One region of the Caulobacter sp. 10L414 genome, then DNA from elsewhere that is predicted to be linked to it. Evidence: riboswitches for the same ligand, from Rfam matches in the RefSeq annotation. Region 1 holds a riboswitch; the other holds the start of a gene.

Region 1 (3,394 bases):
GAAGCACCTAGGATTTGTCATCCCGGCCGAAGCGCCGGGATCTCCGGCGCCCGGCGGGCGAGATCCCGGATCGACGCTTCGCGCCGTCCGGGATGACACGAAAAAAGCGGCTTAGAGCGTCGCCAGGAACGCCTCGTAGGCGTCGCGGTCCATCAGGGCGTCGACCTCGGCCGGGGTGGACAGCTTCAGCTTGGCGAACCAGCCGCCGGCTTCCGGCGCGGCGTTGACGGTTTCCGGCGCATCGCCCAGTTCGGCGTTGGCTTCCACGACCTCGCCCGACACCGGGGCGTAGACGTCCGAGGCGGCCTTGACGCTCTCGACGACGGCCAGGCCTTCGCCTTGAGCCACGGTCTTGCCGACTTCCGGAACTTCGACGAACACCACGTCGCCCAGTTGCTCGGCGGCGTAGGCGGTGATGCCGACGGTGGCGATGTCGCCTTCGACGGCGACCCATTCATGGTCTTTGGTGAAGCGCATTGTCGGGCCCTTTCTCTATGTTTGCGACGCGACGGACGCCAAAACCGGCGTCCACTTTTGGCTGTCGCGTCGGCTAAAGTTTGCGGACGTAACGGGTGGGAACGAACGGGGAGGCTACGACCTCTGCGGCCGCCGGCTTGCCCCGGACGATGACTTTCAGCGTCGCGCCGATTACGGCGTAGGCCGGAGGCACGAAACCGATCGCGATGGCGCCGCCGAAGCTGGGGCCGAAACCGCCGCTGGTGACCTTGCCGATGACGTTTCCGTCGGCGTCGGCGATGTCGGCGCCTTCGCGCGCCGGGGCGCCTTCCAGCACCTTCAGGTTCACGCGCACGCGGGCCAGCTCGCCGGCCAGTTCCTTGGCGATGCGGTCAGCGCCCAGATAGTCGCCGGCCTCGCGGCGGCTCTTGCCGACGGCGAAGTTCAGGCCCGCCTCGATCGGCGAGACCGTCTCGTCCAGGTCGTGGCCATAGAGCGGCAGGCCCGCTTCGAGGCGCAGGCTGTCGCGGGCGCCCAGGCCGATCGGCTTGACGCGCTCGTCTTCCAGCAGGGTGTTCCAGATGCGGGCGGCGTCCGAGGCCGGCACCGAGATCTCGTAGCCGTCCTCGCCGGTGTAGCCCGAGCGCGAGATGATGGCGGGAACGCCGAAGGCGGTCAGGGCCTTGGCGTCCATGAACACCATTTCGGCCGCTTCCGGCACGTGGGCGGCCAGCACGGCGGCGGCTGCGGGACCTTGCAGGGCCAGCAGCGCGCGGTCTTCCAGGCGCTCCACCGTGGCTTCGCCGGCCAGGGTCTCGGCGATGATCTTGTAGTCGTTGTCCTTGCAGGCGCCATTGACCACGACGAACAGGCCGTCTTCGTCGGGACGGGCGGTCATCAAGTCGTCGATGATGCCGCCCTGCGCGTTCAGCAGCACGCCGTAGCGCTGCTTGCCGGCCTTCAGGCCCTGGTAGTCGGCCGAGACCACCTTCTCGAAGCTCTTGGCGGGGTTCTCGCCGCGCAGGCGGGCCTGGCCCATGTGCGAGACGTCGAACAGGCCCGCATGCTCGCGGGTCCACAGGTGCTCTTTCAGCACGCCGTCCTTGTACTGCACGGGCATGGAATAGCCCGCGAACGGAACCATGCGGGCGCCGGCCGCCACGTGGGCGTCGTAGAGCGGGGTCTTCTTGAGATCGTCGGTGGACACGCGGCGGGCTCCGAAACGGGGTCGGCGACGGTTCCGGCTCTCGCCGGTTGGTCGCGCCCCCGCTGTCCCTTTGGCCTGAGAGATTCCGGCCTCTTCCAAAGAGAAGCCTTGCTCCTTCGGCGAGCCGCCCTTTCGGGAGGCTTCTTTCCAGCGTTCCTAAACCCGCGCGGTCCTTTTGCCTGAGCGTTTCCGGGGCGGTTGCGCCTTCGGCCTCGGGATCGAATCCCGATGTCTCCCGCGAGGGTCAGGCGGTCAATGAGCGAGGGCGGGGAGGGAGTCAAGCGCGGCCGAGGTCTTGGCGCGTGGGGATCCGGCGACGCCTGGATTCGAGGCGCGCGACCAACCCTCGATCGTCATCCCGGGCGGAGGCGCGAATGCGCCGCAGACCCGGGACCCAGGGGCGACCGCATTGCGCCGGCCCCTGGGTCCCGGCTCTCCGCTTCGCTGCGGCCGGGATGACGAGGTTTAGAGTGCGCGGGAGAAGGCTTGGCCCTCAGCCCTTCTTCACCGCGCCGCCCTGGCCGACGAAGCCCAGCACCAGGAACTGCAGCGTCGCGCCCATGGCCACGCCCAGCAGGGTGACGCCCAGCCAGGCGGACGGTCCGGGCGTCGGGCCCATGCCCGAGCTCGCCGTCCACAGATAGACGCCCCAGACGAGAGCGGCCCCGGCCACGGGGCCGATGAAGGCGAGGTTGGCCTTCTCGCCCAGCCGACGCCGGCCGATGATCACCAGCACCGCGCAGCCGACGATCTGCACCAGCGGCCCGACCAGGTTCAGCGGAAAGCTCGCCTTGTCGGGCAGCGCCGAGGTGCACAGCATGGTCAGCACGATGGCCAGGCAGCCGATCGTCCAGTAGCGGCGAACGCCGATGGGGCCTTCCTTCACTTGAAGGCGATCAGGCGTGGGGCATGGCCGCGCGCACCTGGGCGCGCAGCACGTCGATGGGGGCCAGGCCCGCGTCGGTCTTGAAGTGCCAGTAGGTCCAGCCGTTGCAGGCCGGGGCCGACTGCACCATGGCGCCGATCTTGTGGATCGAGCCGGTCAGGTCGCCGACCGCGATCGAGCCGTCGGGGCGCACCTTGGCCGCATGGGCGCCCTTGGCGCAGTACAGCGTGTCGCCCGGATGCAGCAGGCCGTTCTCGACGATGACGCCGAACGGCACGCGCGGCTCGGCGCGCTTGGAGCCGGTCATCTCCAGGTCCTGCGGCGCGATCGGCGTCACCTGGGCGATGCGGGTCTTGGCGTGCTCGACATATTCGGCCTCGCGCTCGATGCCGATGAACTTGCGGCCCAGGCGCTTGGCGGCCGCGCCCGTGGTGCCCACGCCGAAGAACGGATCCAGGATCACGTCGCCCGGCTTGGTGGTCGACAGGATCACCCGGTAGAGCAGGGCTTCGGGCTTCTGGGTCGGGTGGGCTTTGGCCCCATCGGCGCCCTTGATGCGCTCCTCGCCGGTGCACAGCGGGATGGTCCAGTCCGAGCGCATCTGCACTTCGTCATTGGCCATCTTCAGGGCGTCGTAGTTGAAGGTGTAGCGCTTGGCGTTCTGGCTCTTGGAGGCCCAGATCAGGGTCTCGTGGGCGTTGGCGAAGCGGGTGCCCTTGAAGTTGGGCATCGGGTTGGTCTTGCGCCAGATGACGTCGTTGAGGATCCAGAAGCCCAGGTCCTGCACCGCCACGCCGACGCGGAAGATGTTGTGATAGCTGCCGATCACCCAGATCGCGCCATCG
Region 2 (3,394 bases), on a different contig from region 1:
GTCGACGATGGTGTTGTAGCCCGTCGTGCTGGTGGTGAAGAGCTCGGTCAGGTTGGCCGAACGGATGTCGCGCGACTGGGTGATCCGGCCCCGGAAGCCCGGGAAGAACTCGTTGGTCGCGCCCAGCTTCCACGACCAGATCGAGCCGGTGGTGTCGTAGTCGCTGATGCGGGCGGCCGCATTGACCTCCAGCTTGTTGAGCACCGGCACGTCGCGGACGACGGGCACCAGCACTTCGGCGAAGGCTTCCTTGACCGTGAAGCTGCCCGACATCGCCGAGAAGCTGAACGAGGTGAAGGCCTTGGCCGTGTCGAGGGCGCCGACCGAGCGATCGACCGACTCCTTGCGGGCCTCGCCGCCGACGGCGATCGAGACCGGACCGGCCGGCAGCTCGAAGGGCTCGCCGCGCAGGCTGAAGCCGCCGACGTCGAGCTTGGAGGTCTCGCGCATGCTGGGCGTGCCGGTGACGTAGGCGATCGCCGCGGCCGAGGGCGAGCCCTCGCCGAACAGGTTGATCGGCACGCAGTTGGTGGTCGGGTCGGTCAGGGCGATGCGGCAGACCGCCTGGCCGCTCGTCGGGCTGATCACCGAGTCCACGGCGTTGGCGTAGTTCTGGGTCAGCAGGAACCCGGGGGTGTCGATGTTGTTCTCGTTCTCCCCGTGGCTGTAGTAAGCGCTCCAGCGCCAGCCGTCGCCGAACGAACCGTCCAGCGCGATCGTGCCCTGGGTGGCCACGCGCTCGAAGTCGATGGTCGAGTACGACAGGTCGCTGTTGAAGCGGCCCATGGTGAACTGGGTCTCGTCGGCGTTGGCCAGGGCGGTGCGCACGGCGGTCGGCAGGAAGGCGTTGTCGGCCTTGATCGTCAGGTTGCCGCGGTTGTGGTCGCCGAACCAGATGTAGTCGTTCCACATGCGCGAGTGGCGCAGCTCGGCGGTCAGCTTGACGCTGTCGGTCAGGTCGTAGGTGACGCTGGCCATGGTCGCATAGCGGCGCTGGGGCGTGACCAGGGGCGACAGGTCGTCGTTCGAGGGGCCTTCGCCGCCGATCGAGTTGGTGCCGCTGACCGTGCCGTAGTCGAAGTCGCGCAGGCTGCCGTCGGGATTGAAGGCCTTGCCCTTCAGCACGCCCGACATGATCAGGCCGCCGTAGGCCGCGTTCGAGAAGCCCACGTCGGGCGCCAGCTTGTAGCGGCCGTCGCCGTTGGGAACGGTGGCCCAGCGGCCGATGTTGGGACGGCTGTTCTTGGGAACCACGCCTTCGTTGTTGAGGAACTCGCCGCCGATGACGAAGTGACCGCGCCCGTCGGCGAAGCCCGTGCCCCAGGCGCCTTCGACGCGCACCTGCTCGGCGTCGTCATAGGACGAGACGCCGCCCTCGACGCCCAGCTTCCCGCCGGTGAAGTTGCGGTCGATCATGATGTTGGCGACGCCGGCCACGGCGCCCGAGCCCCAGGCGGCCGATGCGCCGCCGGTGACGACGTCGACGCCCTTGACCAGCACGCTGGGCACCACGTTCAGATCGTTCTCGCCCGAGAAGCGGCGACCGTCGATCAGCACCAGGGTGCGGCTGATGCCCAGGCCCCGCAGGTCGAGCGGGGCGTTGCCGGCGCCGGTGTTGGTGCCGGTGGTCTGGGCCGAGGTGGTGGCGCGGAACTGCGGCAGGTCGTTCAGGGCCGCGGCGATGTTCGGGCGCGCGCCGACGGCCAGGTCGACGTCGGTGACGCGGACGGTCGGGGTCGGGGCCTGGAAGCCGGCGCGGTCGATGCGCGAGGCGGTGACGACGATCTCGCCGACGCTGTCGTCGGCCTTGTCGCCCGAGGTCTGGGCCAGGGCCGCGCCGTGCAGCGCCAGCGCCGCGGGCAGGATGCTCGCGCCGATCAGCAGGGCGCGGCGGGAGTGACGTGAAAATGCCAAGTGAGATCCCCTCTCAAACATGCAGTCGACAGTCGCCCCCGCCCCGGACGCCCATGAACTGGACGGTCCGGCAGCTGCGATCCGCCAGCGGCGCACCACGCGCCGCTCGCGAAACCGCAAGGCGTTCCTCTGCCCCCGCTGTCCTGTTGGCCTGAGAGATTCGGAACGCACCGCGCCCTTGCTCCTTCGGCGAGACGCTCCTCCTGGAGGCGCGCCTGCTTTCCAGCGTCCTTGTGCTCCGCGGTCCTTTTGCCTGAGCGTTTCCGGGGCGGTTGCGCCTTCGGCGTCGGGTCGAACCTGATCTCTTCCGCAAGAGCAGGATCAGTTAGGCCGGGCGTTCCGCTGTCGGCAAAACCGGTGGAAGCGGCATGTTTTCATCGCGCCGGCCGCGATGAGCGGGCACGTTCTTCCTGACGATCAACCCAGGGGGATCGGCCATCGCCCTGCGGTTTCAACCGATCAGGGGGGCGTGACAGGTCGGTGACAGCTTCGCGGCGCGGGCGCGAGCCGTAAAAATGGGCTGAGCCCCGGCCCAGCGGGTCAATTTGCACAAACATTTGGCGACAATTGCCCGCAATGCGGGCGCCTAGTCGCGATCGCCCCGCGCGCGGCGCCAGCGGGCCAGCATTTCCTCGCGCCGGCCCTGGTCGAAATTGGCCAGCAGGGCCGGCCCGACCCGTATCGGACGGCCGCCCGGCGGCGGGCGCGCGCCCAGCCCCTCGCGGATCGGCGTCAGCCGCGCCTGCGCCAGCCGCCGCTGCCCCTCCTCCGACATCAGGTAGTCGAGGAACAGGCGCGCGGCCTTGGGATGGGGCGCCGAACGGGTGATGAACGCCACCCGCGCGATCGACAGGTAATAGTCGTCGGGCACGACATAGCCGATATCCGGCCCCTGCCCGCGCGCCCACCAGTCTGCGTAGGAGCGGTTCATGTCATAGGCCAAGAGATGCCGGCCGGCCGTGACGCTGGCCAGGATCGGCGCGCCGGGCACGTAGAGCCCGGGATCCGAGCCCGCCAGGGCGTCATACAGCGCCCAGGCGTCCGGATAGACCACCGTGTCGCTCGACAGGTAGAGGAAGCCCACCCCGCTCTTTTCCGGATCGTACATGGCGATCCGGCCGCGCCAGCGGGCGGGGTCGTCGCGCAGGGCCGCCAGCAGCGCGGCGTGGCTGCGCGGCACGTCCTCTTCTTTCAGCAGACGCTTGTTGTAGGCGAAGACGATCGGCTCGGCGGTGACGCCGAACCCCTGGTCGCGCCACACCGCCCAGGCCGGCAGGTGGCGGGCCTCGGGGCTGCGGTAGGTCTGGGCGTAGCCGTCGTTGATCAGCTTGACCTGGATGTCCATCGACGAGCTCCAGGCCACGTCGGCCACCGGCGCGCCGCTGTCGGTCTCGGCCATCACTCGCGCCTGCAATGGCCGGGCGGCGACCTCGACCATGGTCAGCTTGATCTTGGGAAAGCGCTTGCGGAACCCCTCGGC

Evidence for each region. A riboswitch is a leader RNA that binds a small molecule or an ion and turns the genes downstream of it on or off. The one in region 1 is predicted to bind glycine.
Region 2: another riboswitch for glycine. It lies ahead of AC1DCG_RS22080 (TonB-dependent receptor domain-containing protein); the one in region 1 lies ahead of gcvT (glycine cleavage system aminomethyltransferase GcvT).

What each region holds. Positions count from the first base shown of each region.
Region 1 is NZ_JBFTJR010000088.1:2,115-5,508, reverse strand. It holds gene gcvH (glycine cleavage system protein GcvH) at 112-477, opposite strand; gene gcvT (glycine cleavage system aminomethyltransferase GcvT) at 551-1,663, opposite strand; glycine riboswitch at 1,821-1,911, opposite strand; partial or broken gene AC1DCG_RS23315 (hypothetical protein) at 2,017-2,121, opposite strand; gene AC1DCG_RS23310 (hypothetical protein) at 2,157-2,549, opposite strand; gene AC1DCG_RS23305 (site-specific DNA-methyltransferase) at 2,560-3,394, opposite strand, start outside.
Region 2 is NZ_JBFTJR010000074.1:7,621-11,014, reverse strand. It holds gene AC1DCG_RS22080 (TonB-dependent receptor domain-containing protein) at 1-1,914, opposite strand, end outside; glycine riboswitch at 2,051-2,142, opposite strand; glycine riboswitch at 2,146-2,234, opposite strand; gene AC1DCG_RS22075 (ABC transporter substrate-binding protein) at 2,501-3,394, opposite strand, start outside.